Regions from separate parts of the Piscibacillus salipiscarius genome, predicted to be linked through region 3. Evidence: predicted binding sites of a transcription regulator. Region 3 holds the regulator's gene; each other region holds the start of a gene.

Region 1 (6,826 bases), on a different contig from region 3:
CTCTATCTTACCCCACCAATCACGACTTTAACACACGTTCATTGTGGTATAATGGAACTAACAAAATGTGAAAAAAGGTGAACAAATGTGGTTTATCTATTTATTTTAGTCGGTTTTTTCGTCGTGTCGATTTTAATCCACTATATTCAAAAAGGAATAGGTGTTAGTCGCGATTACAACTTTTATATTTTTACGTTTACCATGATCTTAAGTGTACTTGCATTTGTATTAGGGTACTTTTTTGAATTTAATTATCACTTATTTTTTATGGGGTATGGGTTTCTCTTTTTCATCGGCTCTTTAATCAGTTTAGCTGTCTCATATTGGTATAAAGAATTACGCTAAAACCCGCTGTATGAATCTCTGTGAAAGCGGCCATTTGCTTGATACAAATAGTTCTCAGGTATTGCTTCTTCCATTAGAGGAAACAAGGTTCGTTCTTCTAACCTAACATGTTCATCTAATAACTCACCTAATGACCTCATCTTTTCATAGTCCGTTTCACCCTTTTCCCGCAATTCCTCTATTAAACCACGAATTTGAGCGTGTTGATATAACATATCTTTAATTAAATTCTCTTTAGGTTCACTCGCAAATTGTAAGTATAATGGCACCAACACTTCTTCTTCATCTCTAAAATGATCACGGCCATCTTTTATCCAGAAATCAATCATATCACGGACTAATTGTTTATAAGTTTTTGAACTCTGCTCCGTACCTGCTCGTTTCATCTCTAACGCCATGACTAATGCATGATGATGGTGGTGGGATAACGGATTCAACGCTTCATGCCTTTTCATCAACATTCACCCCTTTAATTTTATATAGCCCCTACCTTTTAGATAGAGGCTATATATATTTATTCTTTATTCAAACTTAGACTTCCTTTTTGTTTTTAAAACTTACCAAAACTTAAATCCCTTAGATCCTGGAGGTGCATTTTGAATAATATCAATAACTGGAATGGTATAAGCAAACAAAATTAATGCGAAGGCAATTCCTACCCATACCTTCCAATTCTCTAAAATGGCAGGTGGTTGTAAGGATTCATCTGCCTCAACACCAATTGGGAATTCTTCCTGGCCTTTTGGTGCAAAAAACGATAAATTAATCATTAAGATTAAATATAGAATTAGAGAGATGAAAAGCAGTGATCCACCAATAGCCATTCCTGTCTCATAAGCGCCCCAGGTTGATGCGACCGGGTGGTCAAAATAGGTTGTCACTTGTGTTCTTCTTGGATTTCCTAATAATCCAGAGAAATGCATCGCACCTGACATAATTAACATTCCAACAACCCATAGAATGGTTTGATAAATAGCAATCCCATTAAGCTGTTTTGTAAGAACTCTGCCTTTTAGATATGGAACGAGCCAATAACTTATTCCGAAAAAGGTTAAGGCGACCGTTGCCCCAATTGTTAAATGGAAATGACCCGTAACCCAAATCGTGTTATGAACAACTTGGTTTAACTGGTTACTAGCGTTGATAATTCCACCAGCTCCAGCCGGTATGAAAATAAGCATTCCCATAAATGGAGCAAAAAATCTAACGTCTTTCCATGGAAGTTTTTTAAACCACCCAAATAATCCTTTACCACCTAAGCTTCTTCCTCTCATTTCAAAGGTAGCAAAAAGTGCGAATGCTGTCATCAATGATGGAATAATAACAGCAAATGTTAAGACGACTTGGATGAACTTCCACTCGTGACTAATTCCAGGCTCAAGTAGTTGGTGGTGAAAACCTACCGGGATTGAGAATAAAATAAACAGTAAGAACGCTAATCTTGCTAGTGAGTCACTGAAAATTTTTCCACCGATGATTTTCGGGACCATGACATACCATGCCATGTAAGCTGGAAGTAACCAGAAATAGACTAACGGGTGACCAAAATACCAAAATAAAGTCCGGCTTAATGCAATGTTGATCTCATCTACCCACCCAAATGACCATGGAATGAATTGAAGAACGACTGTTGCAACGACGCCAATAGTTGCGATTAACCAGAGTACTAATGTTGCTACTGCCATAAAAGCTAGTAGCGGACTAGTTTTGCCTTTGTTTTCTCTTCTCCAGAGATTATATTGACGAATAATAGCAAATGATCCGAAATAAGTTCCAACAATAATTAAAGCTAATGCAATATAGAATAGTGGATGCGCTTCAAGTGGTGCGTAAAACGTATAAAGCACAGTCGCTTCACCAAGCATAATCATAATGACACCAAGCACCATACCAATAGCCATCATCCAGTAGCCGATCCATGCTGCCCGTCTTCTCCCATTACTAAAAGCGCCGGTCGTTTTAATTACACTAGCGTATAAAAATCCAAAGATAAAAAAAGTAGTAAATACAATTGCCATTAGAACCCCGTGGGCTGTTAAGATTTGATAGTAATTGATTGAATTAGGTAATGTAATCATTTCACTTCTGACTAATGTTTGAAGTAATCCGAACAGTCCTCCGACTGCAATTGCAAAAAAAGCGATATAAAAGTGAGCCATACTTAACTTGCGATCTAATATATTCATCTACTTCACCTCCAGTTGGGCACTCATCACGTGGTGGCCAGTTCCACAATATTCGTTACATAAAATGAGGTATTCACCTTTTTCATTAAACTTATAAGTCATAGAGTTCACGTGCCCTGGTGTGACCATCATATTAACCCTTGTTCCTGCTATTTCAAAGCCATGTACAACATCCACAGACGTTACAATGAATTTTACGGTTGCACCTTGTGGAATTTCAACTTTATTTGGTGTAAACCCAAATGACTGAAGCACCATCACTAATTCGTATTCGTTGTCCCCAATTTGTTTTAACCCTGGTTCATCAAACGGAGGCGTATCGTGAACTTTTTCAGGGTCAATTTTTGTTAAATCACTCGGCGGTGCATGACCAGAAGCAAATGCCTGATAGCCTACTGTCGATAAAAAGGCAATTAACGTTAATACACCGATTATAAGCCAAACCCTTTCTAACTTGTGCATGTGCATATAAATCCCCCCTTAGAATTAACGCGTAATGAAAAGATAATAAATAAACAGCCAAGATCCGACTATAAATGCCCCAACTAATAACACAGAAACGAAAGCGCCATACAATTTCTCGTGGTCATGTTTTAAATTCTTCATCGGCAGCCCTCCTTATCTCTATTTCTACTTTTATCTTATTGGTAAAAACATCTAAAGTTTGTGATTCAAATCACAAATCTGAAATAAATTGTTGACGTTTTTGTGAAATATTTCACATTTAATCCAAAATAAAAACGCCATAATGAATGGCGCTAATGAATCCAATAGGTTTTAAGTTTTTCAATGTCTAATATATGTATTTCTTTACGATTGTAAGTTATAATATCTTCTTTCTTCAGTCGATTAAATGCTCGGTTAACTGTCTCACGAGACACCCCAATCATGCTCGCTAATTCTGAATTTGTGATCGGTAATTGTAAATAAATCTCGCCTGTCGATTTCTTCACGCCTAGTTCATTTGTGAATCTAATAAGTTCCATCACAATACGGTGAAACACATCCTGCGTCTGCATCGATTGAAGGCGTTCTTGAAGCTCTAACAGCTTCTTACCAATCACTCTCATTACTTTGATTGCCATACCTGGCTTTTCCATTAATAACAGCTCAAATTCTTCAATTGGCACACATACAACCTTCGCCTCTGTTAAAGTAATAGCAGTAGCAGGATAAGGCGTTTCATCAAAAAAACCTACATGAGGAAACATTTCATCTGAATGTAAAACATTGACGATTTGCTCAGTCCCTTCCTGGTCCACCTTAAACACTTTAATTAAACCCGTTCGTATAAAATAAACAGAATGACGCTGGTCATTTTGACGAAACAACGTGGTTCCTTTCTCAAGATTACGCTCAATTGAAATCTGTCTTAATCTAGTTAGTTCTTCTTCAGTGAGTTCTGTAAAAATCGGAAACTGTCTAAAAAAAGCTTCTGAACGAAACACCAAACTCCTCCTAACGTTTAAGCTTTCGTAACTGTTTTAACCAATCAAATCGGGTCGGTAAGCTCCACCCATAAATAACGGATAACATCCTTAGCGATACAATTCCAACAATGAGTAGAATGTATTGCCACATGGTATCAGCAACACCAAAACCAATCGCCATTGCACCGATGACTGCCCACATCGCATAGATCTCTTGATGCAGAACAAGTGGTTTTCTACCTGCTAATAAATCGCGAATCATGCCCCCACCTGTCCCTGTTAAAACGCCACCTACAATCACAGCACTCATCGGATAACCAGCCATAACGGCAAATAATGCCCCTTGTACTGCAAAGGTGGCAAGACCAATCGCATCGAAAAACACTCCCCACAATCTTTTAAAACCTAACACCCAATGAAATGGAATGAAAAATAAAAGTGTCATGGTAATAAATGCGACCGTAAAAAGCATACTTTGATTCCATATATCAGAAATAGGCAAATCCAGTAAAAGATTTCTAAACGTCCCGCCACCAAATGCCGTTACGAACCCTAATAGATAAACTCCGAATAAATCATATTCTTCTTCTAAGGCCACAATGGCACCACTAATCGCAAATGCCATCGTACCAATAATATTTAAAATATCCCAGGTCATCTTTGCACCCCCACTTGGTACAAAACTATCATAACAAAATATATCTTGTTTGATATACGAAAAATTACTTATTAAATTGAATTTTTCCTCATAAAATTATAAATTTCCTTATAAATTTGAATAATTTCCCTCATAAAAAATACCACGCAAAAACGCGTGGCATATAAATTCACTTTTTTAGCATCCTTCGCATTGTATTCATCGTATTTAAATGAAGTGCCTCGTGGGCCGCGAAGAATTCTAATGCCTCTCCTAACGTTTGCATACCTATAAATTCCTCTGGTAGCTCCATGTCTAACTTCCCATTTACACGCTCTTCAACTTCATCTAATTGCTGCTCAAGCACTTTTAAAATTTCCTCTTTAGAAGGTGGTGAAGTCGTCCATTCAGAAGGACTTGTACCTCGGTCGAACATATCTTGATAAATTTTTGGGACGCGAGGCTCATCATTTAAGACCCAACACAACTTCGAATCCAAGTTTGCTGCCAAATGACCTGCATTCCAGCGAATGTTGTTCCGAAATGGTTTTGGGACTTCATCAAATCGTTCTTCAGGTATACGCTCGACGAGTCCAATCACCCAACTTCTCCATAATTTAAAATGTTTAATGACCGACTCTTCAGTTAGTGCTACTTTTACATTCATGCACTCACTCCTTTTTAATTCATTATTCTATACAAATATAAATATCCCTTCTTAACACATAAAAAACTGCCCCTTTTCAAAAAGGGACAGCTCTGAATGTTAGTCTAATATTCGATTATTCTCATCGACATTACTGATGCGGTTTTCCTCCCGGCTCTCATAATCCGAGACATATCCATCTCCGCCGCAGACTGTACAAGTGTAATGCCATTCCTCATCATCCATTAATAGGCCGCTACCTTCACAAGCTTTACATCTGTGCTCTTGTGATCCCATTTATACCCCACTTTCTTGTTGTTTATTCTTGATCCAATTAATCACTCCACCTTCTAATATTATGTCCAGATGTCTGCTTGTTAATCCGTGTTTCACTCGGATTTTCTCATCTTTACCTTTTATTCCAATTTCAAATTCATTATCATTTTGAATTTTATCCCTTACGCTTTCAAACACGAGCACGTCACCATTTTCAAGCTTTTCATAATCTTGTTCATCAACAAATTGAATAGGTAGCACCCCAAAATTAATTAAATTTTGTAAGTGAATACGCGCGAAGTCTTTAACTAGAACAGCTTTTAATCCTAAGAAACGCGGAGCTAAAGCTGCGTGCTCACGTGAAGAACCTTGACCGTAGTTGTGACCAGCTACGACTGCGTGCCCACCTTCATCTTTTTGTTTCATTGCCCGTTCATAATAGGTGTCATCTACAATTTCGAAAGTGAAAGTACTAATTCTTTGTAGATTACTACGATATGGTAGGACGCGTGAACCACCAGCTAAAATCTCATCTGTAGAAATGTTATCACCCATTTTAAGTAATACAGGTACTTCGAAATTATCTTCGATTGGGGATAAATCAGGGATTGATTTAATGTTAGGCCCTTTTTCAAGCTCTACATTTAAACCTTCAGCTGGATCAATTGGTTCTTCTAACATACCTTGTTCTTTATCGAAATTCACTTTAGGTTCTTTAATTGTTGGATAATCCATTTCAAGAGTCCTAGGGTCGGTAATAACACCTGTTAAAGCTGACGCGGCAGCAGTTTCAGGACTACATAAGAACACGCTATCTTCTTTAGTACCCGAGCGACCTGGGAAGTTACGTGGTGTTGTTCTTAAACTGTTTCGACCTGATGCAGGCGCTTGCCCCATTCCGATACAACCGTTACATCCAGCTTGGTGCAGACGGCCACCTGCACTAAGTAAACTTGCAATATGACCTTCTTCAACTAGTTGAGTTAGAATCTGACGAGAAGAAGGGTTAATATCGTAGGATACACCGTTTGCGATTTGCTTACCTTTCACGATTTCAGCTGCAATGGCAAAATCACGATAACCAGGGTTCGCCGAAGAACCAATATAAGATTGATAAATAGACTCTCCAGCAACTTCACTCACAGGTACGACATTACCCGGGCTAGATGGTTTAGCAATTAGAGGCTCTAATGATGATAAATCAATCTCATCGTGTAAATCATATGTGGCTCCGCGATCTGCCGTAAGCTCCTGCCAATCGTCTTCGCGTCCTTGTTGTTTCAAGAAACGCTTAACTTCTTTATCA
Region 2 (8,504 bases), on a different contig from region 3:
TTCATTTAGATTCTTCGCAAACGAAATGGTTGATAACGGAAAAATTAAGCTAATCCAAGTGAATGACGTTGAGCCGACAAAAGAATTTATTCAAGACGATTCGTATCCATTTGCTGCTGAATTTTATGCCATTACAGCTGGCACGGAAAACCCAAATGTCGATTCGTTAATTGATTGGATTCTGTCCGATCAAGGCCAGGCAATAATTGAGAAGGTCGGTTATGTTCCAGTCAATTAGGTAGGTCAATCATAACATCAACTTTTTCTGCTTTTGTTTGTCTTATAAGTGATTCTATTAATCTTATGTGATTAATGCTATCTTCAAGGTATTGACGTTCTTCACTTCCATAGTTAACGGTACCGACAAGACCTTGAAAGATCATACGAACATGTTTAACATCCGCAAATAGTTGATCATAATCAGGCTCTTGTTTTTGAACCCAATTTTCTTCAAGCTCTTGAGCAATATGTTCTATATAATAGTTTGTAAGTTCAAGAGAATGTTTACTAGCATGCCTGTTTAAAGCTCTTAAACCTTCTATGTGGTCTTGAATGGTTGGTCCATGATTGATGTATGATTCGGTGTTTAAATTAGATAATGGACTATACCAACCAATGATGAACATCAAAGTTAGCGAAATGACTATTAAAGCTATAATAGTTTTGGGCATAGAATCATCCTTACCTTAAATGTTTGCGTATTCTCTCAGGAATCATCAATACCTCTAATTTTAAGTCAATCGGCTCATATGTATCATCAATACATTCATTCCAGTATTCTAAGTGTTTAAGATCAATCCAATGTTCGGATTCTTCTACGTTTTGACCACCTTCTCCTTCAATCGAGTACCAATAAAGATATTCAGTTCTATCAGTTGTTTCACGAAAAATATTTTCTACATACATTTTTTCATCTTCTAAGGTCAGAAGCACTTCATCCATGTGCTTATTTAAAAATGCCATCCATTCGTCGACTTGTTGTGATTTACCTGATTTAACTCGAAAACGAGTCAGTTCTATATTCATGTAAATCCTCCCTTAATTGAGTTAAAAGAGTAGGTGTGCCTACTCTTTTTGTTCGGATAATAAATTGTCTTTCTTCATGTTTGGGCTTTTTATTGATATAAAAATTTAAAAGTTATTAAAGGGTATTTGATGTAATAAATATAATATATGAAATAAGAGAACTAGTTTAATAGAGATATACAACCTTAAATGTAAAGTAAAAGTTAATAATTGTAAAGTTTAGAATTTTAGTAACATTAGTATAATATGAAGTGTCAGCTTGTTTGTATAAACAAGTTGTGAAATAGTTCACAAAATCCTCAACTCTTCGTAACAAAGCGTTAACTGACTAATGAGTTGTTAAAGAACTAAATGAGGTATGATAGAGCGTGAAGGGGAGATGTACATGTATAAGAAACATGAAAAATGGTTGATCATCCTCAGTTTTGTTGTAGCAATTATTATGTTGATTTCGATTTTAGGTCGTCTTTTCTAATATAGGGGGTGCTAGTCTGATGATGGAATACGATCCGGTCTTTTTTAGCCGAACGCTAACAGGATTAACGTTAGCATTTCACATATTGTATGCGACGATTGGTGTAGGGATCCCGCTCATGATTGCGATTGCTCAGTGGATTGGCATTAAAAAGAATGATGAGCACTATATTTTATTAGCTAGAAGGTGGACAAGAGGGTTCGTGATTACTGTTGCTGTTGGTGTCGTAACGGGTACAGCTATTGGACTGCAGTTATCACTACTTTGGCCGAACTTTATGGAATTAGCAGGTCATGTGATCAGTTTACCTTTATTTTTGGAAACGTTCGCGTTCTTTTTTGAGGCGATTTTCTTAGGGATTTATTTATATACGTGGGACCGCTTTGAGAATCAGAAAAAGCATATGCTTCTTCTTATTCCAGTTGCTATTGGGGCATCATTTTCAGCGTTCTTCATTACGATGGTTAACGCATTCATGAATACACCACAAGGATTTGATTTAGTTAATGGGGCACTCGTTAATGTAGACCCGATTGCTGCGATGTTTAACCCAGCAACGCCAACAAAGGTTGCTCACGTATTAACGACTGCTTATATGACGTCTGCATTTGTATTAGCATCCATTGCGGCGTTTCATTTATTTAAAGGACGAGACCATATTTATCATAAAAAATCATTGTATCTAATGATGAAAGTGGGTTTGATCTTTTCTATTGCAACTGTCATTGTTGGTGACTTCTCCGGAAAATTTTTAGCCGAATACCAACCTGAAAAGTTAGCTGCAGCAGAGTGGCATTTTGAAACGGAAGAGGGTGCACCTCTTATGATGTTCGGTTGGCTCGATGAAAATGGCGAGGTGCAGGGAGCTATCAAGATACCATATGCGTTAAGTATTTTAGCCCATAGTGATCCATTTGCAGAAGTGAAAGGGTTAAATGAATTTCCAGAAGACGAACTCCCACCTTTAATTGTGCATTATTTCTTTGATTTAATGGTCACCATTGGAATGTGGTTAACGTTTATTTCAGCATTTTACTGGCTTGCGGTTAAACGAAAATGGAAAGTCATTAAAAATAAATTATTTAATTTCATTCTGGTGTTATCAGGGCCGCTCGCTTTCATAGCGATAGAAATGGGATGGTTCTACGCAGAGTTTGGCCGTCAGCCATGGATTCTCCGTGGGTTTATGAAGACACCAGAGGGAGCGACGTCAGCGGCATATGTTGATACGATGCTATGGTTATTTGTTGGTCTGTATATCGTGTTAGGTACTGGTAGCATTATCGTGCTCATTCGGATGTTTAAGAAAAATCCGGTTGAACGAGAACTTGAAGATCACGCAATTGAAAGGGGTGAGAGGTAATGGATTTAGCGATTATTGGAGTATCCGTCCTGTGGCTATTTCTGTTCGGCTATATCATCATTGCCTCCATCGACTTTGGAGCGGGTTTTTTCAGTGCCTATAGTGAGATTGCAAACACAAAACACGTGCTGCACCATATCATACAGCGGTATTTATCACCCGTGTGGGAAGTGACTAATGTTTTCTTAGTGTTTTTCTTTGTTGGTATGGTTGGCTTCTTCCCAAGCGCGGCATTTTATTACGGAACCGTTTTGTTAGTTCCAGTTAGTATATCGATTGTACTTCTTGCGATTCGCGGGTCTTATTACGCGTTTCAAACTTATGGAGCTAAAGATAGTAAGTTTTACGTTCTTTTATATGGTGTAGCAGGTTTGCTTATTCCGGCATCACTTTCCATTGTTTTAACCATTTCTGAAGGTGGTTTTGTAGAAATGGTAGGTGAAAATCCAGTGTTATTATATAAAGAATTATTCTTCAGTCCGCTTACCTGGAGTATCGTGATTTTAAGTGTGGTCAGTGTACTCTATATATCCGCGACCTTTCTAACGGCGTATGCCGATGTGGCTGAAGACTTTAAAGCGCGAGAGATCTTAAGAAAATACTCACTGGCATGGAGCGGACCAACGATCCTATCAGCTGGACTCATCATTTGGCAATTAAGACAACACAATGAACTACACTTTGCGAATATCATGGATATTTGGTGGGTGTTCGCTTTATCGGGAGTGTTTTTTGCGATTACCGTCTTGTTCTTGTGGAGGAGAAAATATTATAGTCTAGCGTTTTGGAGTTTAATTATTCAATTTGGATTAGCATTCTTCGGTTATGGCGTGTCGCATTATCCGTACTTGCTGTATCCGTATTTGACAATCTACGACGGCTTTACGAACGATGCCATGGCACAAGCATTAATTATCGCATTTATTGCAGGTTTTGCCTTACTCGTTCCGTCAATCTTATTACTCGCAAGATTATTTTTATTTAATAGAACTTACGTCAAAGGTGAAGAACAGAGGAGGTATTAATGATGGATCATTTCTTAATTACGTACGCACCGTTTATTGTGGTGATCATCTCAATTGTATTAGCATTTTGGTCAGGTTTAAAAGACGATGCGGTGAAATAAATAGTATATTGTAAAAGCTGAACTTTAGATTTAATCTTGAGTTCAGCTTTTTTATATGACTTCGTCAAAATACATAAAAGTTGTTTTATTTATGAGTTAGAATTAGTAGAATAGTTTTTATAAAGGGGGAGGGGTCGTTGAAGCAACGTCATATCACTCAAGTAATTGTCTTAACCATTCTTAGCTGCTTAGCGTTATTTTATGTTGAGCAAATTTTAGAATTATCATACATTATGAAGACGCTTGCTAAAATTCTTCTGTTTTTAATCGTTCCTATTGTATTTATCAAAGTAGTGCTTAAAGAACGACTTTTTGAATCATTAAGGCTTAACCAAGTAGATGTCAAAGGACTACAATATGGAGTGGGCCTTGGTTTACTTTCGGTGATTGTTATATTAGCGGCTTATGTTTTACTGCAAGATCAAATTAATGGTGAAACAATCATACTTGATTTGCAAAACAGGCTTAATATTACACTTGAAACGTACATATTCGTTGCACTCTATATTACATTTGGAAATTCACTTCTTGAGGAATTTTATTTTAGAGGTTTTATTTTTCTAAAGTTTTATCAATCCGGCTATCATGTATTGGGTTATATTTTTTCTTCAGCATTATTTGCGATTTATCATGTGGCTATTTTTGCGACATGGTTTAACTTCGAACTGATCCTATTAGCACTAGCCGGGTTATTTGTAGTTGGACTTATTTTCAACTGGTTAAATACTAAATCCAATAACTTCTTAAATTCATGGATTTTACATATTTGTGCAGATATTGCCGTTGTGTCGATCGGGTTTTATTTATTTTGGTCAATGTAAAAGGGAGGAATTAGATGGGGCAGTTAGTTTTTGTTTACGGAACGCTAAGACGATATGAACGAAATCATCATCTATTAGAAGATGCTAAATTAGTTTCACAGCAGGCATGGACGAAGGGGAGACTTATTGATACAGGATACGATTATCCAGCTATGTTATTAGACAATGATGACCATGTATATGGTGAACTATATGAAGTTGATCATGATGTGTTAAAACAAATAGATAAGCTTGAAGGGTACCAAGGTATATCTGAGACCGATCATTATCAAAGAACCGAACAGCTTGTACTAAGTGACTTAGGTGAGTTTAAAGCATTATTATATTATTATCCAAAAGAGGTTCAGAATACTGAAGAAATTCCTTTTGGAGATTGGCGTTTAAAGAAACTGCTTGATCAAGGAACGCCTCATTATTTTGCTTACGGATCTTGTATGGATCACGAGCGAATTGAAAAAGCGGGCATGTTAACGCAGTTTAAAACACTTGGACTTGGGCTACTACCTGAACATGAGTTAAGATTCACAGTGCGTGCAGATGATGGGGGAAGAGCTGATATTGTGGAGATGTCTGGCCATCAAGTTGAAGGTATTGTCTATGAAATTACTGAACAAGCTTTAAAGTATTTATATAATCGTGAAGGTGTTTATATAGGACTATACAGACCAGCTGTTGTGGATGTGACCTTCAATGGAGAAATACTAAACATGTTAACGTTTATTGTGATTGATAAACTTGAAGAAATAGCGCCGCCTGATCATTACCTAAATGAAATTGTACGTGGCGGCAAACGACATTTGTCTGAAACTTATTTAAAACAAATCAATTCACGTGTTGAACGATTAAGGGCGGGGGATTAAGTGCACTATACATACATGTTAAGATGCTGTGATCAATCTTTATATACGGGATATACAAACAATTTGGATAATAGACTCGCCAAGCATTTAGCAGGCAAGGCGTCAAAATATACACGTGCACGTCTTCCTGTCAAAATCGTTTATTATGAAGTATTTGAGACGAAATCAGAAGCCATGAGCCGCGAAGCGAATATTAAAAAATTACCGAAGAAAACCAAAGAAGAAATGATTCAATCGTTCAATTTGGACATAGTTAAATAGTCATTTTTTAATGAAATTATTTATTTTTTGTGATAGTGATTGATAAAATTTGGGTATATGATATTTGAATTGGAAGGGAGTTGTAATGATATGGATTTTTTGAGTACCGTTATTAAATACGGTAACACGTTTTTTTGGGATTATATTTTAATTTATTTATTAATTGGTGCAGGTCTTTACTTTACGTTCTTTAGTAAGTTTGCGCAGTTTCGTTTATTCCCTGAAATGTTTAAGGTCATTGGTGAAGAAGCGGTTGAACAGAGTGGTAAACGCGGGACCAATGCCTTTCAAGCATTCAGTATTAGTATTGCATCTCGAGTTGGGACTGGTAACTTAGCGGGCGTTGCGTTAGCCGTTGCAATTGGTGGGCCAGGTGCCGTGTTCTGGATGTGGATGATTGCTTTAATTGGTATGGCAACCGCATTTATTGAAAGTACACTGGCGCAAGTATATAAAGTACCTGATAAAGGTGGGTTTCGCGGAGGACCTGCTTATTATATTGAGAAGGCTCTAGGCCAACGCTGGATGGCTGTATTATTCTCGGTACTTATTACAATGACATTTGGATTGGTTTTTAATGCGGTTCAAGCTAACACAATTTCTGAAGCTGTTGAAAAGGCATTTAATATTGAACATTATGTTTCAGGAATTGTTTTAGTTATTCTTGCTGCATTAATTATTTTTGGCGGAATTAAACGTATCGCGGTCGTTTCAGGGACGATTGTCCCCATTATGGCAGTGATTTATATTGCTGTTGCACTAGTCGTCGTCATTATGAATATTACTGAAGTTCCACGTATATTTGGAATGATCTTCTCTCATGCTTTCGGACTTGAACAATTTGTTGGCGGTGGAGTTGGTGCTGCCTTAATGCAAGGGATTAAACGTGGACTCTTCTCAAACGAAGCTGGTATGGGTAGTGCACCGAACGCTGCTGCAACAGCTGGGGTTAGCCACCCTGCCAAACAAGGGTTAGTACAATCACTAGCCGTTTTCTTTGACACGATTGTTGTGTGTAGCTTTACAGCTTTCATTATCCTATTATACAGTGATTTTGCAAGCCCAACTGAAGATGGCATACAGTTAACGCAAACGGCTTTAAGTGCTCAGATTGGTGACTGGGCTACCATTTTCTTAGCTGTTACGATTTTCTTATTTGCCTTTAGCTCTGTAATTGGTAACTATTATTATGGTGAATCAAACATTGACTTCTTGAAAAATAATAAAATTTGGAGAAATGTTTACCGCTTTTTAGTATTAGGTATGGTGATGTTTGGTGCTTTAGCTAAAGTAGACATTGTATGGAGTATGGCAGATTTATTCATGGCAATGATGGCAGTGGTTAACTTAATTGCGATCCTGTTATTAAGTAAAATTGCTTTTGCGATTCTTAAGGATTATACCAAGCAGAGAAAAGAAGGAAAGGATCCATCATTCCATGTAGATAACGTCCCTGGGCTTAAAAATGTTGAATGGTGGGGCGCACAAGATAGAGATAAATAATGATTTGTTGGCCGGGCGCTATTTGCGTCCGGTTTTTTAGTGTAGCTTAAATCAATTCGGTTAAATCAAGCAAATCTGAAAGTTTTAAAAATTTATCAGATGGGAATTGAAATAAAAAAGAGCCCTTAAATAGGACTCTTAATTAACCAATTCACGATCTGATTGAACCCAGTTATCTGACCAATTTTGAATTTGACTTAAAACTGGCTCGAGTGCTAGCCCTTTATCAGTAAGAGAGTACTCAATTCTAACTGGTGTTTCATCATAAACAGTACGTTTGACTATACCTTCTTTTTCTAGATCTTTTAACCTTTCAGATAAAACGCGACCACTAATACCAATTTCAGATTCAATATTGCAAAAACGTTGTGAACCATTCAGTAGCTGAAACACGATTAAACCGGTCCACCGTTTGTTTAAGATTGATAATGCTTTTTCAAATTTTGGGCAAATATTTGTATCGGCCATATGATTCACCTCTTTCTACCTATTATAACTTAAAAAGAAACTTTTTAAAATAGTTAAATGTTACTTGACGTAATTAAATTTTAATTATATACTTACTTACATAAAGTAAGTTAATTATTTCAGAGGAGGAATTTAATAATGGCAACAGTTCAATTAGACAAAGTACACAGTGCAGTTTATTTCACTGTCAAACACATGATGGTTTCAAAGGCAAAAGGGGAATTTCAAAACGTAGACATCGAGTTCAATGGTGATGTTAATCATTTGGAGGATGCTAGTGTTAAAGCGATCGTAGATGTTTCATCAATCGAGACAAATAATGAAGATCGAAATGGTCACTTAAAATCAGCAGATTTCTTCGATGCAGAAAATCATCCTAACATTGTATTTGAAAGTAAATCAGTTAAGAAAGTAAGTGACTCTGAATACGAAGTAACAGGCGACCTTACAATTAGAGGAACGACTAATGAAGAGACTTTCAAGGTTGTTCACAATGGTATTGCAAAAGATCCAATGGGTGGTAACATGGTTGCTGGTTTTGATGTTGAAGGTAAAATCAATCGTGAAGATTACGGACTTACTTGGAATGCAGCATTAGAAA
Region 3 (8,504 bases):
TGCAAGAAATAGGAATAGTTCCCGTGATACTTTTTAACGGACTGAAAAGCGACGTCATAAACGGTGTTAACTGTCTCATCTAAAAAGTAGCGGTCGTGTGAGACGATGACGACAGCCCCTGGGTAACTTTTCAGATACCCCTCGAGCCAGCGTAATGTATCAATATCCAAATGGTTGGTAGGCTCATCTAAAATGAGCACATCAGGTTTAGATAAAAGTAGTTTACCTAAGGCGAGCCGAGTTTTTTGTCCACCGCTTAGTTCTTGGATTGGCGTACTAAAATCAAAACCACCAAAGTTTAACCCTTGCAGTACGGATTCGATGTCAGCTTCGTAATGAAAACCACCTCGTTGTTCGAAGTCATTTTGTTTAGCATCATATTGTGATAAAAGCTGTTCGTATTTCTTTTCGTTTTGTAGAAACTCAGGGTCTGCCATATTTGCTTCCATTCGACGAAGCTCTTGTTCAAGCTGTATTAATGGAGTATATACTTCTAACATCTCATCCCAAATAGAACGGTCTGAATCAAGCCCTGTATGTTGATCAAGGTAACCAACTGTTACATCTTTCGGCTTGAAAATCTCCCCTTCATCATAAGGAGTTTGTTCCGACATGATTTTAAGTAAGGTTGATTTGCCTGCCCCATTACGCCCGACAATCGCAATTCGGTCATCATGATGTACTTCTAATTTAATTTTCGATAGAATAAGGTCAGCACCAAAATATTTACTTATATTATTTAATTGCATGACAATCATTGTTTATTCACCTCAACGTGCACTAGTGTATCTATTTTATCACTAATACGCAATGAACCATATTAAAGGAGACGAAATCATGTCCGAGGAAAAGATTCCACAGGCAACTGCTAAACGTTTGCCGTTATACTATAGACATTTGAATTTACTTCATAACCAAGGGAAAACACGCATCTCATCGCGTGAACTAAGCGAACTGATTAAAGTCGATTCGGCTACGATCCGAAAAGACTTTTCTTATTTTGGAGAGCTTGGCCGTAAAGGTTATGGTTACGATATTGCGCACTTACTTCAGTTTTTTAGAAAGCTACTTGACCAGGATGAGGTGGCAAGTGTTGCCTTAGTCGGTGTTGGTAACCTAGGCACGGCCTTACTTCACTACAATTTTATGAAAAAAGGCAATACCCGCGTTGAAATGGCTTTCGATACGAACCATAGTAAAATAGGGTCTGAAATCAGTGAAGTTCCAATCTTTCATGTCGATGATCTTGAAAAAGAGATAAAACGGAAAGGTATTAAAGTTGCTATTTTAACGGTACCAGCAAGAGTTTCTCAACAAGTGACTGACCGATTAGTTGACTGCGGGATTGAAGGTATATTAAACTTCACACCTTCAAGGTTAACCGTGCCAGACCATGTCCGGGTGCATCACATTGATTTATCCATTGAACTACAAACGTTAGTTTACTTTTTAAAGCAAAGCTCTGAGTAGGGTTTTCTTTTTCTGTTATTTAGAAGTAAAATAATTCGTATAACGAAATAATGTTGGAGGCCAACATGGGGAAACTTGATCAAAAATGGTTAGTCGTCATATCCGTTATTACGGGGACGTTCACCGTTATTTTAAATAATAGTATGCTTAATCCGGTACTTCCGGAACTCATGAAAATATTTGATACCGATGCAGTTGGAGTCAGTTGGATCCTGACTATTTTTATGATTGCAATGGGTATGACGATGCCAGTAACAGGATTTTTAGGCGACCGGTATGGGAAGAAGAAGATATACATTATTGGACTATCATTATTCGCATTTGGCTCTATTTTAGGAGCGATTTCACAATGGTTAAGTATGGTGATCATCGCAAGAGCCATCCAGGGAATCGCTGGAGGCCTTATGATGCCAAACGCCATGGCTTTGATTTTCCAAGCCTTCCCGAGAAATCAGCGCGGGTATGCAGTTGGAATCTACGGGGTATCCGCTATGGTCGCACCAGCTATTGGACCGACTATTGGTGGTGTTATATCTGAAAATTTTGATTGGTATTTCTTATTTTTATTCAATTTACCATTTGCGGCATTAGGAATTTTCTTTTCAGCTAAATATCTAATTAAGACAATGCCAGATCCTTCACGTATTTTTGACTGGAAAGGATTTGCGATTATCACAGCCGGAGTTGGAGCAGTTTTATACGTATTAGGCCAAGGACGTAACTTTGAGCAGGCCGTAAACTGGATGAATCTAGGCATTCTTGTATTGGGCATCGTTTTAATTATTGTGTTTATCAAGTATGAATTAAAGCTTGATTCGCCATTATTAGAACTTTCGGTGTTTAAAGTGAAAACTTACCGGTACTCGATTATTGCAACATCAGCTGCATCAATTGGACTGTTTTCAAACTTATTTTTACTTCCGTATATGATTCAGGAAGCGTTTGAATTGAGTATGGTAAAGACGGGGTTAATCTTTCTGCCAAGTGCTTTAGCAAGCGGCGCATTTATGACGATTGGCGGTAGGATCTTAGATAAAAAAGGTCCGAAACTCGTCGTACCAACAGGGTTAATAATTTTAACGTTTGCGAGTTTGATGTTTGGCTTTGTTGATTTAAGTACATCTTATTGGATGCTTTTGGCGATTAATATCGTTCATGGACTCGGTTTAGGGTTTGGTAATATGCCAGCTACAACGGCTGGGATGAATGCTATTCCAGACCATTTAGTTGCTCAAGGCTCAGCAATGAACAATCTGATTCGTCAAATATCATCATCACTTGGTATTGTCATTTTCTCAGTTTATTATGAAGTCAGACGAGGCCAGTACATGTTGTTTGATGAACTAACGATGCAGGAGGCAACTCTTCAGGCTATCAATGAAGCATTTATTTTAGCTGCGATTATTGTTGCATTAAGTATCCCGTTTGCCTTTAAGATGAAAGGAATTGAACATACAGAAAAGGAATAATCCGGATAGGGATTATTCCTTTTTATTTAGACGTTTATATATGAAATATCTCGTTAGAATACGAATCGCTACACCGATGTCAAAAGTCGCAACAATCGTAAAAATAATCGTTGCAAAATTCCAAATCGTATCATCAGCATATTGCAATGCTAAATAAACAAAAGCAAGTCCCATTAAAAAGTACATCGTTGCTAGAAAATATGGTGAAGCTCTCATGTATTATCCTCCAATTAAAATCATAGCTGCATTCTGGTATTCCTGTAATTGCTTTTCTAAGTCCTCAAGATCCACAGTTAGTTGTAACAATACGACCGTCGTATTCATGGCCATATGAACTAAAATAGGAACGAGAATTCGTTTTGTCTTTACATATAAATAAGCAAAAACAAGACCCATCGCGATATAAGTTAATGTAAACGTGAAATCTAAATGAAGCACACTAAATAGTGAAGATGAAATCACGGCAGCTAGGAAAAAGTTCATCTTTTTATACAATTGCCCAAAAATGATTTTTCTAAAGATAATTTCCTCTAATAATGGCGCAAATAGAATTGGTAAAATGATAAACCAAATGTTATTGTCGATGTAATCCATGATTAATGCAGTGTTTTCTGAAGATTGTTCAATATCAAATACGGTCACATTAATGATGGACGAAATGTATTGAGCTAAAAAGGCTAAGAAAAAACCATAAATCGACCACTTAATCATATAGCCATAACTTGGACGATTTCGCATTTCACTCTGCTTCATATCCGGCATTAATATTTTTATGATAAAAATGGATGCAATCGCCATTCCTAATATAGAAGAGAAAACCATCGCATCTATTTCTGATAATCCAAAAAAGGATATTCCGAGCGGGATTCCTATAGCAGGGAAAAGTTGTGCTGCGACGTAAAGTATAATGATTCCCCAATATCGTTTTGGCAAGTTGATCGTCCCCTTTAATTAAAACTTAATTTATGACTCGCTTTCGGTGAACGCTTGCCGTGGGCACGCGCTTCAACTTCACAAAACTCACTTCCGTTCGTTTTGTGGGATTTTCAGCTCGTGCTGTTCCCACTGGCGTCGTCACCTACGCTCGTCTTTAGTCGTTACATTTCTAAAAAGTTAAGTCTTTTTTTATCATACTTTCAGAAATCTAAATCTCTATAAGGTTTATTCTATAACAATATAAAAAATGAAACAAAAATTTAGGTTTTTTACTTGCAAAAGTTCCTGAGATTCATTATTATAATAATTGGAATTAGCACTCACCAATGTTAAGTGCTAATAATCATCTTCAACATAAATTTGGAGGAGGTTTTTGACGTGTTAAAACCACTAGGTGATCGCGTAATCGTGGAAGTTCTAGAACAAGAAGAAAAAACATCAAGCGGGATTGTGTTACCTGATTCTGCTAAAGAAAAGCCTCAAGAAGGTAAAGTTGTTGCAGTTGGCTCTGGCCGAGTAACTGACAACGGTGAAAAAGTAGAACTAGAAGTTAAGTCAGGTGACCATGTCATCTATTCTAAGTTCGCTGGGACAGAAGTTAAGCAAAACGGTAACGAGTACTTAGTTTTACGCGAAAGCGACATTTTAGCAGTAGTAGAGTAATCTACGAACACATACTATTAAGGAGGGCATTTTATTATGGCTAAAGAACTAAAATTTAGCGAAGAAGCTCGCCGTGCTATGCTTCGCGGTGTAGACACATTAGCTGATGCAGTAAAAGTAACTTTAGGACCTAAAGGACGTAACGTTGTATTAGATAAGAAATTCGGTTCACCATTAATCACTAACGATGGTGTAACAATCGCAAAAGAAATCGAGTTAGAGAATAAATTTGAAAACATGGGCGCTCAGTTAGTTTCTGAAGTTGCATCTAAAACAAACGATGTTGCTGGTGACGGTACAACAACAGCTACCGTATTAGCACAAGCAATGATTCGTGAAGGCCTTAAGAACGTTACTTCTGGTGCAAACCCAGTTGGCTTACGTCGCGGAATCGAAAAGTCTGTAGAGGTTGCAACTGAAGAGCTTCGTTCAATTTCTAAGCCAATTGAAGGAAAAGATTCAATCGCACAAGTTGCTTCGATTTCAGCTGCTGACAATGAAGTTGGTCAGTTAATCGCTGAAGCAATGGAGCGCGTTGGTAACGACGGTGTTATTACAATTGAAGAATCTAAAGGCTTCAACACTGAGCTAGAAGTTGTAGAAGGTATGCAGTTCGACCGTGGTTATGCTTCTCCATACATGGTAACTGACCAAGACAAAATGGAAGCTGTATTAGAAGATCCTTACATCTTAATCACAGATAAGAAGATCTCTAACATCCAAGAAGTGCTTCCAGTACTAGAGCAAGTTGTACAACAAAGCAAACCAATCTTAATCATTTCTGAAGATGTTGAAGGTGAAGCACTTGCAACATTAGTTGTGAATAAGCTTCGTGGAACGTTTAATGCAGTAGCGGTTAAAGCTCCTGGATTTGGCGATCGTCGTAAAGCTATGCTTGAAGACATTGCAACTCTAACTGGTGCTGAAGTCATTACAGAAGACTTAGGTCTAGACCTTAAGAGTGCAACAATCGATCAATTAGGTCGCGCATCTAAAGTTGTTGTAACGAAAGAAAACACAACAATCGTTGAAGGCGCTGGCGACACTGAAAAGCTAGCGGCACGCGTGAACCAAATTCGTGCACAATTAGAAGAAACAACTTCTGACTTTGACAAAGAAAAATTACAAGAACGTCTTGCAAAACTTGCAGGCGGCGTAGCAGTAATCAAAGTTGGAGCAGCTACTGAAACAGAACTTAAAGAACGCAAACTTCGTATTGAAGACGCCTTAAACTCTACTCGCGCAGCAGTAGAAGAAGGTATTGTTTCAGGTGGTGGAACAGCACTTGTTAACATTTATAATAAAGTAGCTAGCCTAGATCTCGAAGGTGACGAAGCAACTGGTCAACACATCGTTCTTCGCGCATTAGAAGAGCCAGTACGTCAAATCGTTCAAAACGCTGGTTTAGATGGATCGATCATCGTTGAGAAACTAAAACACGAAGAAGTAGGTGTTGGTTACAACGCAGCTTCAGGTGAATGGATAAACATGGTTGACGCAGGTATCGTTGACCCTACTAAAGTAACCCGTTCAGCACTACAAAACGCAGCATCTGTTGCGGCAATGTTCCTAACAACTGAAGCAGTTGTTGCAGACCACCCAGATGAAAACGACGGCGCGCCTGATATGGGCGGCATGGGCGGCGGAATGCCGGGCATGATGTAATACCCAAATAAAAAAAGTTATTTGAATTATATAAGGCTCTTCACTCGTCTTGAGTGTGGAGCCTTTTTATACATAAATTTTTAAAAAACGATTTAATGAATAGTTATCATAAAACCACGGTCGTCCACATAAAATTCAATAAGCAACATGTATAACATTTCAAAGGAGTGGAACAGCATGAGAGGTTTAGGTTCTATTGCACTTGTTTTACTTATCGTTGGAGGTTTGAATTGGCTTTTAGTTGGATTGCTTCAATTTGATCTGGTTGCGACATTGTTTGGTGGACAAGACGCGCTATTATCACGAATTGTTTATACGTTAGTTGGTCTTTCAGCTTTATATGCCTTAACGTTTGTAAGTAAATTTAAGTAAGTCCTTGATCCCCGTACTTCAATGAGTATGGGGATTAATGCATTTAACTCAATGCACAGTTTCATTCCTAATACATGCATAATTTTTGACTTTAAGCAAAAAATACCTTTACAAAGGTTGAATAAAATTTGTAAAGGGTGATATATATGCGTGGTTTAGATACTTTAGCACTTGTATTATTGATTATAGGTGGGTTGAACTGGCTTTTAGTCGGATTATTCCAGTGGGATTTAGTCGCAGGCATTTTTGGAGGTCAGGATTCAGCATTATCAAGAATTATTTATTCTCTAGTTGGGATTGCTGCGCTTTACGCATTTACGTTTTTCGCAAAATTTGATCACGAATAAGTTTGACTGTCAAACGCTCAGAGTAGAATCTGGGCGTTTTAGTTTTATCTAAAAAAAATACCATAAATAAAGTAAATTAATAGGCCAACAATTATTATAGATCCAGTGACTTTCCAGTTTAACCCTCCGACTAAATCAGCCAGGTTGCTCCCGTGCACACTACTTGAGGGATTTTTTAATTCCTCTTGTCTTAACCTTTCTCTTCTCTCTTCAGGAGATTCATGATCTTTATTCATATTAAACCACCTTTAAATTACATTATTAAAATCCTTAATTATCAATGATGCCATTTTTTAAGCACATGATAAATAGTTTTTCTTATGTTTTTGCAGTCCTCATTAAATGAGAGTCGGAAGAAGTAGGTATGAAAGAACTTCAAAATTATTGACCTCTTATAAAAGAAGTTTAAAGAGTAATCTTCGTCACTCAATAAGTCGTTAAGCTCATCTGATATGTTATAAATCAATTTAATAATCTCATCGTCAGAAACTCCATTGTCAGTTAATGCCTCCAATACAAAGATTAATCTTTCTTCTTCATCATCAATATAAGGTGCGTTCATTGTATTACCTTTATTAAGTAAACAGAGTTTAACGACATTCAGACAATCAAAATGTAAGTCCTGATCAAACTTCGGATGTTTAACGGCTTCTGTTAATAAATCAGCCCCATGAGCAATGCTGTGTGCCCAACCTTTATCTTTTACAAAACCTCGAATGTCCTTTTCAAGTTCTAAATAATGGATGCTGCACTCAAATGCTTTATTTAATAGGTCGTCTGACAAAAGCAGATTCTTCCTATCCTTTTGTAAAATTAATGCTATCACTAAAGCTGAAAATGAACGAGTGAAAACTGAATCACTTTCTGGTTCTTCAATATTATAGAATAGATTTTCAAGACATACGTTGAGGATATGTTCCATTGTTGATCTATTCAGAGAGTCTGTGGTGATGAGAGTTCCAAACTTATTGTAGATGATAGAATCTCTAAGCTCTGAATCAGTTGAACCAATGTTACTTAACATCATTTCTATAACATGATCTAGATCTTTATTTGAACTAATATCCCAGTTCTTTATTTTTGATTTTAATGACATAACTACCTCCAGGAAAATCGGTGTTACACTTTTCAATTTATTATTGTTAAAGTTTAGTGTTTAGTTTTGGTGTATACGGACTTCTAAATTGTGTTGAGCGTTGGTGGCGACTCCAGCGGGAACAGCACGAGCTGAAGATCCACATTGAGAAGAAAAGGTTTTTCTTCTCAATGTTAGCTGAGGCCGTGCCCGCGGAAAGCGTACACCGAAAGCGAAACACATAAACAACAACGAAGTTTGTTAGTTTTTAATTGAAAGTAATAAGTTAAATTCTATTTTAACAAAACATTTAGACTAATTTTTACAAATGTTTTAAATTATATTACAGTTATTGTAGTGAACATTATAATAAGGGGTATACCATGGATAAGTGTTTTTGTTATGAGAAATTTAAGGACCAATTACCTAAAGATGTTAAAATTACTTGTTTTAAAGAAAAATGCCGTAATTATCGCGAGAATATGAAAAAACTTAGGGAACAAAAGG
Region 4 (8,504 bases), on a different contig from region 3:
GAAGAAGAGGCAGAACTGCTCATGCAAGGTGACGGCTGGTTAAAAACGAACTACCAAACGATACGTAATGCATTAGCCCCATTCAGTTCACGCGGACCTGTCGCTTCATCATGGACTATCAAACCTGACCTCATTGCACCAGGAGTTGAGATTGTGAGCACGGTGCCAGAAGGGTATGCCTCACTTCAAGGAACAAGCATGGCATCACCTTACGTGGCAGGCGTTACGGCTCTGTTAAAACAAGCATACCCACACGATACACCAGAACAAATTAAAGCTCGCTTACTATCATCTACTGATCTATTCAAAATGGGAGAAGAAGAGCTTTCGCCATCTGAACAAGGAACCGGTTTTATTAATATGAACAAAGCCCTAACCCAAAGTTACATCATAGACCACAACCGGCTTAATTTTGGTAAGATAGAAAAAGGGTTAAAAAAAGTAGATCAAACGATTACTATTAAGAACCTTTCAAGGAAACCTCTTGACATTAAATGGAATATTCCAAAAAGGGAGAATGGAATCGTATGGGACCTGCCGCTCAATTCAACGATTGGCCCTAACGAAAAACGACGATTCAAGGTAGGTGCACAAATCAATTCAAGACGTACTGAAAAAGGAACGCGTGAGGGCTATATAGAGGTATCACTTAATCAGCAACAAAAACACTTGCCGTACTTATTTATTAACGAAACATCCGATTATCCAAGAATTACCGGCATGGAATTGGACATGGCACCTTTTCAAACGGAGCATTTGACATTAAGATTTTATGTGAACGAACCAATTGAAAAACTTACAGCCACTTTAATCGATCCAAAAGACCTACACGCACAACCGCTGTTCACTCAAGAAAACGTGTCTAAAGGCGTATTTGAAAAAGAATTTAAAATCAGCGACCTGCCAGAGGGCGAGTATAAAGTCGTTTTTGAAATGACACAAGACGATGAAACTTTATATGAAGAAAAAGAAATTTATCTGCCTGAATTTTAGGCAGATAAAGCGTTTTCAACATAAATGTGATTTTTGTCACAAAGTTGTTTTAATTTCTGCATATTTACAATTGACTTTAAAATACTCGTATTGTAATCTAATTTAGTGTGGGCAAATGTTTTAAGAGATTTTATTTTTGAAGATTTGCCTCTGCAAGATTTGTCGATATCGTTTGATAAATCTTTTCCACTGAAATCACGATTGGAGTGGTTAACCTGAATAAACGCCCACTTCAAGGAATGGCAATCACAGCGAGTATATTAAGTTACTTATCCGGTTCGACAATTGTCGGAATTCTGCTTGGAAGGTGGCTTGATGGTTACTTAGGCACGTCCCCTCTTTTCCTGATCATTGGTTTACTTTTAGGTTTGGCATCAGGCGTGTATGGTATGATTTTACTTGTCAAAAAGTTTCTAGGAGACGATTAGAATGGACAATTATACATACATGGTCAGCCGCCAGCTCAAATGGATGTTCTATATCCTAGCGATTTTTGTCATAGGATGGGGATTCACAGACTATCAAACCATATTTGCCGGTCTAATTCTAGGTGCTGGAATCAGCACGTTTAATTTATGGCTTCTTCAAGTCAAAATTAATCGATTAGGACAAGGTGTTGTCGAACGAGATGAGAAGAGACGCACGCTGGGAATGTTAACTCGGTTTGCGACAGCCGCACTTGCAGCCGCTATAGGCTTGCAATATCCGGAAGTTTTCAACATGATTGCCGTAATGATTGGTTTAATGACACCTTATTTGGTCATTATCATAGATTATTTTCTTACACAAACCGAACTAACCACGAGGAAGAGAGGTGAATGAAGTGGATCACAAAAGTCCAATGTTAAATGACTTATTTGGAATCTCATGGCTTGATTTCAATATGTCAAACGTACTTATGATGTTGGTTGCATCAACGATTGTATTTATACTCGCAGTTGTAGCTAGTAAGAATCTACAACGTAGACCAACAGGCTTCCAGAACTTCATGGAGTGGATCGTAGAATTCGTGAAAGATATCATTGGAAACACAATGGACTACGAGACAGGGCGACGCTTTATGGGGTTAGGATTAACATTATTATTGTACATCTTCGTCTCCAACATGCTTGGGGTTATCACAATGGTGTCATTTGATCATTACTTATGGTGGAAATCACCGACATCTGACCCGGGTATTACATTGACACTCGCAACAATGGTGGTTGTATTAACACACTACTATGGTGTCAAGATGAAAGGATCGAAGGAATATACAAAAGAATTCTTCAAACCATTACCGTTCTTATTCCCACTAAAAATCATCGAGGAATTTGCGAATACGTTGACACTAGGTCTACGTCTTTACGGTAACATTTACGCTGGTGAGATTTTATTAACTCTACTAGCTGGTCTAGTAGCATCAGGCTCAATCGCGGGGTTAGTAGGTGGATTTATCCCGATGATCGCTTGGCAAGGATTTAGTATTTTCATCGGTGCAATTCAAGCATTTATCTTTACCATGTTAACGATGGTTTACATGTCTCACAAAGTGAGCGAAGATCATTAATTTATGTGAATTAGTACTTAGCATTAGCTGAGTATTTTAATAAAATTCATTCGTCTTTAATGGCGAGAAAAATCAAACTAATTTATAAATATATTTTGAGGAGGAATTTATTATGTTAGCAGCTGCAATCGCAGTAGGATTAGGTGCATTAGGTGCAGGTATTGGTAACGGTTTAATCGTAAACGGAACAGTAAATGGTATCGCTCGTCAACCAGAGCTTCGCGGTACTCTACAAACAACAATGTTCATCGGGGTAGCGTTAGTTGAGGCGCTTCCGATCATCGCAGTCGTAATCGCATTTATGTCTATGTAGTTTTTTACGACGAACAATTGAATGGCGAAGTTATGATGGACATACTTCGCCATTCCTTTATGTGCATGTTTAGTTATTGATGTTTTGCGAGAAATCCGCGAGACTCCTGGTCGGCTAAAAACGGTCACGTCCTGTGACCAACGCCGACACTTGAACGTCGTGTTCTTCGTGGGAATAGCGAGCCGAACAAGACCCCGCAACGAGGGACGAGTGAGGAGGCTTGTGGATCGCCCACGGAAAGCGAGTGGATTTCTTAAAACTAAACATTTTATAAAATGTGAGGAGTTAGCCGAAAGGAGTGAAGGCTGTGTTAGGTACCAACTTGGTTTTAGGTGCAGCAGGATTTAACGTTGGTGATATGCTCGCTCAATTAGTTATCTTCATCATTCTATTGGCTCTTTTAGCAAAATTCGCTTGGGGACCACTAATGAAAGTGATGAAAGAGCGTGAAGATCACATTGCGAATGAAATAGATACTGCAGAGCAAAACCGTCAAGAAGCAGAACGCTTTATGAACGAAGCAAATGCAGAACTTAAAGAAGCACGTCAAAACGCACATCAAATCATTGAAGATGCCAAACAAACGGCAAAAACACAAGAGTCTTCCATCTTAGATGATGCAAGACAAGAAGCAGAGCGCATTAAAGAAAGTGCTCGCGAAGAAATCGCCCAAGAACGCGACAAAGCAGTTCAGGCATTACAAGAACAAGTGGCTACGCTTTCTGTTCAAATTGCTAGCAAGGTTATTGAAAAAGAACTTTCTGCAAATGAACAAGATGAACTCATTCAACAATACCTTAAAGAAGTAGGCGAATCGAAATGAGTCAATCAGTAGTAGCAAAGCGTTATGCCGTAGCCTTGTTTGAAATTGGAAAAGGAAAATCAAATCTAGATCAGCTAGAAGAAGAGCTTTTAGTTGTAAGAAGTGTTTTCCTAAATGATGAATCATTACAAGAGTTCTTAGGTAACCCTCGTTTATCAAGCGAGCAGAAAAAAGAACTAATTCGTAACGTTTTTAAAGACGTCTCAAAAGAAACACGAAATACATTATTACTATTAGTAGACAAACGCCGTTCTGACATGATTGCAGATCTAGTCGATGAGTTTGTCAAAATGAAGAACGAAGCAAGAGGAATTGCAGAAGCTGATGTTTATTCTGTTCGTGAATTAACTGAAGAAGAAACAAAACAGATCCAAGATGTGTTTGCGAATAAAATGATGATTAACACCCTTCGAATCAACAATATCGTAGACCCATCTGTACTTGGTGGAATTAAGATTCGTATTGGAAATCAAATTTACGATGGAACTGTTAAGACACAACTTAAACGTTTAGAACAGAATTTAGTAACTGCAAACAAGTAAAGATAGGGGTGAAATGGATGAGCATCAAAGCAGAAGAAATTAGTGCGCTAATTAAACAGCAGATCGAAAATTATGATTCTGAAGTTGAAGCAAACGAAGTCGGTACAGTTATCGAAATCGGTGACGGTATCGCACGTGTTCACGGCCTTGATAACGTAATGGCTGGTGAGCTTGTTGAGTTTTCAAACGGTGTAATGGGTATGGCGCAAAACCTAGAAGAAAACAACGTAGGTATCGTCATCCTTGGACCATTTACAGAAATTCGTGAAGGCGATGAAGTTCGTCGTACTGGACGCATCATGCAGGTTCCAGTTGGTAAAGAATTATTAGGACGTGTTGTTAATCCATTAGGTCAACCAGTTGACGGTTTAGGACCAATTGAAACGAGCAAAACTCGTCCAATTGAATCACCAGCACCTGGTGTAATGGCACGTAAATCAGTACACGAGCCACTACAAACAGGTATTAAAGTTATCGACTCAATGGTACCAATCGGTCGTGGTCAGCGTGAGTTAATTATCGGTGACCGTCAGACTGGTAAAACATCGATCGCGATGGACACAATTATTAACCAAAAAGAAACTGGCGTAATTTGTATTTACGTAGCAATCGGCCAAAAAGAATCGACAGTTCGTGGATTCGTTGAAACACTACGTAAAAACGGTGCGTTAGAATACTCTATTATCATTAACGCAGGTGCTTCTGACCCAGCTCCATTACTATTCCTAGCTCCATATGCAGGTGTATCAATGGGTGAGGAGTTCATGTACAACGGTGAACACGTTCTAGTTGCATATGATGACCTTTCTAAACAGGCAGCAGCTTACCGTGAACTTTCACTACTATTACGTCGCCCACCAGGTCGTGAAGCATTCCCAGGGGATGTATTCTACCTACACTCTCGTTTACTAGAGCGTGCGGCGAAACTAAATGACGATTTAGGTGGCGGTTCATTAACAGCTCTACCTTTCGTTGAAACGCAAGCAGGGGACATCGGTGCGTACATCCCTACAAACGTTATCTCAATCACAGACGGACAGATCTTCTTACAATCAGATCTATTCCACTCTGGTGTACGTCCAGCAATCAACCCAGGTCTATCGGTATCACGTGTTGGTGGTTCCGCACAGATCAAAGCGATGAAGAAGGTAGCAGGTACGCTACGTCTAGACCTAGCTTCATTCCGTGAGCTAGAATCATTCGCACAGTTCGGTTCAGACCTTGATAAAGCGACACAAGCGAAACTAAATCGTGGTCAGCGTACGGTTGAAGTACTAAAACAGGGTCTAAACAAACCACAACCAGTTGAATACCAAGTTGCGATTATTTACGCACTTGTTAACGGTTATCTAGATGATATTCCAGTAGAAGATATCCAGCGCTTTGAAGCAGATCTACATGCATACTTAGATCAGCATGCGTCTGAGTTACTAGCACACATTCGTGATACTGGAAACTTACCAGAAAAAGAAGATTTCAATAAAGCAATTGAAGACTTTAAAAACACATTTGCTGTAAGTGAGTAATGATGATGAAGTCTCGAAAAAAGGTGGTGAGACGTAGTGGCATCGCTTCGTGACATTAAAAATCGAATTAATTCGACGAAAAGTACACAAAAGATTACGAGCGCAATGGAAATGGTGTCTGCTTCTAAATTAAACAGAGCAGAGCAAAACGCCAAAAAGTTCGTTCCATATATGGAGAAAATTCAAGAAGTTGTTGCTAGTATTGCTGGCGGTAACACTGGTGCAGACCACCCGATGTTGCAATCGAGACCCGTTAAGAAAACAGGTTACATTGTGATTACATCAGACCGTGGTCTAGCAGGTCCTTACAACAGTAACGTTTTACGTGCCCTTTACCAAAAAGTGCAAAAGGAACATGCATCTAAAGATGAATACACCGTATTACCAATCGGTAAAGTCGGACGCGATTTTTGTAAGAAAAATGGTATGCCAATCGTTAAAGATGTAACGGGTTTACCAGACCAACCAGATTTCGCTGAGATTAAAGAAATCGCAAGCTATGCAGTTAAACTTTTTGCTGACGGTGAAATAGATGAATTACACATCTTCTACAACCATTTCATCAGTGCGATTTCTCAAGAAGTAACTGAGAAAAAAGTATTGCCATTAACGGACATTGATACGGAAGGCAAGAAATTGACAAGTTACGAATATGAACCAGATGAAGAAGAAATTTTAAAAGTACTATTGCCACAATACGCGGAAAGCATTGTTTACGGTGCATTATTAGACGGTAAAGCAAGTGAGCACGCATCACGTATGACAGCTATGCGTAACGCAACTGATAACGCAGGTGAGCTCATTGATGACTTAACACTTTCTTACAACCGTGCACGTCAGGCAGCAATCACACAAGAAATTTCCGAAATTAGTGCAGGTGCAGCAGCGCTAGAATAACGGCTTGAATGAATTCGTGAGGAGGGAAAAAGATGAGTAAAGGACGCGTAACACAGGTAATGGGTCCAGTTGTTGACGTAAAATTCGACAGTGGCGACTTACCTGAAATATATAACGCCCTAGTAATCGCTGGTGATGAGAACCGCGATGAACTAACACTTGAAGTTGCTCTTCACCTAGGTGATAACTCAGTACGTACAGTTGCGATGGGTTCTACAGACGGACTTGTTCGTGGTGCTGAAGTAACGAACACAACTAACCCAATCTCTGTACCAGTAGGTGAAGCAACACTAGGTCGTGTGTTTAACGTACTAGGTGATCACATTGATTTAGGTGAAGAAATTCCAGAAGAGGTTCGCCGTGACCCTATTCACCGTGAACCACCTAAGTTTGAAAACTTAGCGACAGAAACAGAAATCTTAGAAACAGGAATTAAAGTAGTAGACTTATTAGCACCATACGTAAAAGGTGGTAAAGTAGGTCTATTCGGTGGTGCGGGTGTAGGTAAAACCGTACTAATCCAGGAGCTTATTAACAACATCGCTCAAGAGCACAGCGGGATCTCAGTATTCGCAGGTGTAGGTGAGCGTACTCGTGAAGGTAACGACCTTTACCACGAAATGAGCGACTCTGGAGTAATTAACCAAACTGCTATGGTATTCGGTCAGATGAACGAGCCACCAGGTTCACGTATGCGTGTTGCATTAACTGGACTAACAATGGCAGAGTACTTCCGTGACGAACAAGGTCAGGACGTACTATTATTCATCGACAACATTTTCCGTTTTACACAAGCAGGTACTGAGGTATCGGCACTACTTGGCCGTATGCCATCAGCCGTTGGTTACCAGCCAACACTTGCTACGGAAATGGGTCAATTACAGGAACGTATCACTTCTACGGATAAAGGTTCAATCACTTCAATCCAAGCTGTATACGTACCTGCCGATGACTACACAGACCCGTCACCGGCAACAACATTCGCTCACTTAGATGCGACAACAAACTTAGAGCGTAGCTTATCTGAGCAAGGGATCTACCCAGCGGTGGACCCACTATCATCAACTTCTCGTGCTCTAGACCCTAACATCGTAGGTGAAGAACACTATGAAGTAGCTCGTGAAGTTCAGCGTACGCTACAACGTTATAAAGAACTACAAGACATTATCGCAATTCTAGGTATGGATGAATTATCAGACGAGGATAAGCTAACAGTTGCTCGTGCTCGTCGTGTACAATTCTTCCTATCTCAGAACTTCCACGTTGCGGAACAGTTTACAGGTCAACCAGGTTCTTACGTACAAGTTGAAGAAACAATCAAAGGATTCAAAGAAATCCTATCTGGTAAATATGACGACCTACCTGAAGATGCGTTCCGTCTAGTTGGACGTATTGAAGAAGTAGTGGAAAAAGCAAAGGAAATGGAACAATAAAAATGGGAACGTAGGCGGTGATTTGTCGCCGCCTTACGCGTGCCCGAGGAGGGGTAAGGTTGAAAACACTAAATGTGAGTGTTGTCACTCCTGACGGCCCTGCACTTGAAGGCTCATATGAAATGGTCAGTGTTAGAGCAGAGAGTGGAGAGCTTGGTATATTACCAGGTCACATCCCATTAGTTGCTCCATTAACCATTAGTGCAGTACGTTTAAAAAAGGAAGGTCAGACTGAATTACTTGCTGTTAGCGGCGGATTTGTTGAAGTCAGACCAGAACAAGTGACAATCCTAGCACAAGCAGCAGAACAACCTTCCGAAATCGACGTTGATCGTGCGAAGCAAGCTAAAGAACGCGCAGAACAACGTCTCAACATGGCAAAATCTGAAGACATTGATCAAAAACGTGCGGAATTAGCTTTACAACGC

The links. The regulator Rex, encoded in region 3, represses fermentation and respiration genes when NADH is low (regulators of the CRP and FNR family bind a similar motif). The targets are predictions, from matches to a motif close to TTGTGAAATATTTCACAA.
Region 1: a site for Rex is predicted at 3,238-3,255, ahead of ACFSW4_RS03540 (cytochrome c oxidase subunit 2A). Genes of this name have one in related genera too.
Region 2: a site for Rex is predicted at 1,303-1,320, ahead of ACFSW4_RS14405 (cytochrome ubiquinol oxidase subunit I). Genes of this name have one in related genera too.
Region 4: a site for Rex is predicted at 1,018-1,035, ahead of ACFSW4_RS06770 (AtpZ/AtpI family protein). Genes of this name have one in related genera too.

Annotation. Positions count from the first base shown of each region.
Region 1 is NZ_JBHUMZ010000011.1:135,788-142,613, reverse strand. Features, by position in the region: gene ACFSW4_RS03560 (hypothetical protein) at 88-345, shown strand; gene ACFSW4_RS03555 (hemerythrin domain-containing protein) at 342-800, opposite strand; gene ACFSW4_RS03550 (b(o/a)3-type cytochrome-c oxidase subunit 1) at 903-2,531, opposite strand; gene ACFSW4_RS03545 (cytochrome c oxidase subunit II) at 2,532-2,999, opposite strand; gene ACFSW4_RS03540 (cytochrome c oxidase subunit 2A) at 3,018-3,137, opposite strand; gene ACFSW4_RS03535 (Crp/Fnr family transcriptional regulator) at 3,290-3,979, opposite strand; gene ACFSW4_RS03530 (trimeric intracellular cation channel family protein) at 3,990-4,619, opposite strand; gene ACFSW4_RS03525 (DinB family protein) at 4,789-5,265, opposite strand; gene ACFSW4_RS03520 (hypothetical protein) at 5,365-5,541, opposite strand; gene ACFSW4_RS03515 (aconitate hydratase) at 5,542-6,826, opposite strand, start outside.
Region 2 is NZ_JBHUMZ010000050.1:72,904-81,407, forward strand. Features, by position in the region: gene ACFSW4_RS14390 (substrate-binding domain-containing protein) at 1-238, shown strand, start outside; gene ACFSW4_RS14395 (hypothetical protein) at 231-671, opposite strand; gene ACFSW4_RS14400 (DUF6176 family protein) at 682-1,026, opposite strand; gene ACFSW4_RS14405 (cytochrome ubiquinol oxidase subunit I) at 1,521-2,864, shown strand; gene ACFSW4_RS14410 (cytochrome d ubiquinol oxidase subunit II) at 2,864-3,889, shown strand; gene cydS (cytochrome bd oxidase small subunit CydS) at 3,892-3,990, shown strand; gene ACFSW4_RS14420 (CPBP family intramembrane glutamic endopeptidase) at 4,128-4,811, shown strand; gene ACFSW4_RS14425 (gamma-glutamylcyclotransferase) at 4,826-5,671, shown strand; gene ACFSW4_RS14430 (GIY-YIG nuclease family protein) at 5,687-5,932, shown strand; gene ACFSW4_RS14435 (alanine/glycine:cation symporter family protein) at 6,023-7,435, shown strand; gene ACFSW4_RS14440 (winged helix-turn-helix transcriptional regulator) at 7,574-7,903, opposite strand; gene ACFSW4_RS14445 (YceI family protein) at 8,042-8,504, shown strand, end outside.
Region 3 is NZ_JBHUMZ010000013.1:5,678-14,181, forward strand. Features, by position in the region: gene ACFSW4_RS03965 (ABC-F family ATP-binding cassette domain-containing protein) at 1-758, opposite strand, end outside; gene ACFSW4_RS03970 (redox-sensing transcriptional repressor Rex) at 838-1,470, shown strand; gene ACFSW4_RS03975 (MDR family MFS transporter) at 1,536-2,939, shown strand; gene ACFSW4_RS03980 (YdiK family protein) at 2,952-3,155, opposite strand; gene ACFSW4_RS03985 (CPBP family intramembrane glutamic endopeptidase) at 3,159-3,872, opposite strand; gene groES (co-chaperone GroES) at 4,254-4,538, shown strand; gene groL (chaperonin GroEL) at 4,575-6,203, shown strand; gene ACFSW4_RS04000 (DUF378 domain-containing protein) at 6,381-6,575, shown strand; gene ACFSW4_RS04005 (DUF378 domain-containing protein) at 6,722-6,922, shown strand; gene ACFSW4_RS04010 (DUF6366 family protein) at 6,967-7,158, opposite strand; gene ACFSW4_RS04015 (DUF2785 domain-containing protein) at 7,200-8,018, opposite strand.
Region 4 is NZ_JBHUMZ010000018.1:20,112-28,615, forward strand. Features, by position in the region: gene ACFSW4_RS06765 (S8 family serine peptidase) at 1-993, shown strand, start outside; gene ACFSW4_RS06770 (AtpZ/AtpI family protein) at 1,233-1,421, shown strand; gene ACFSW4_RS06775 (ATP synthase subunit I) at 1,423-1,815, shown strand; gene atpB (F0F1 ATP synthase subunit A) at 1,817-2,542, shown strand; gene atpE (F0F1 ATP synthase subunit C) at 2,655-2,855, shown strand; gene atpF (F0F1 ATP synthase subunit B) at 3,163-3,678, shown strand; gene ACFSW4_RS06795 (F0F1 ATP synthase subunit delta) at 3,675-4,220, shown strand; gene atpA (F0F1 ATP synthase subunit alpha) at 4,238-5,746, shown strand; gene atpG (ATP synthase F1 subunit gamma) at 5,783-6,643, shown strand; gene atpD (F0F1 ATP synthase subunit beta) at 6,676-8,076, shown strand; gene ACFSW4_RS06815 (F0F1 ATP synthase subunit epsilon) at 8,136-8,504, shown strand, end outside.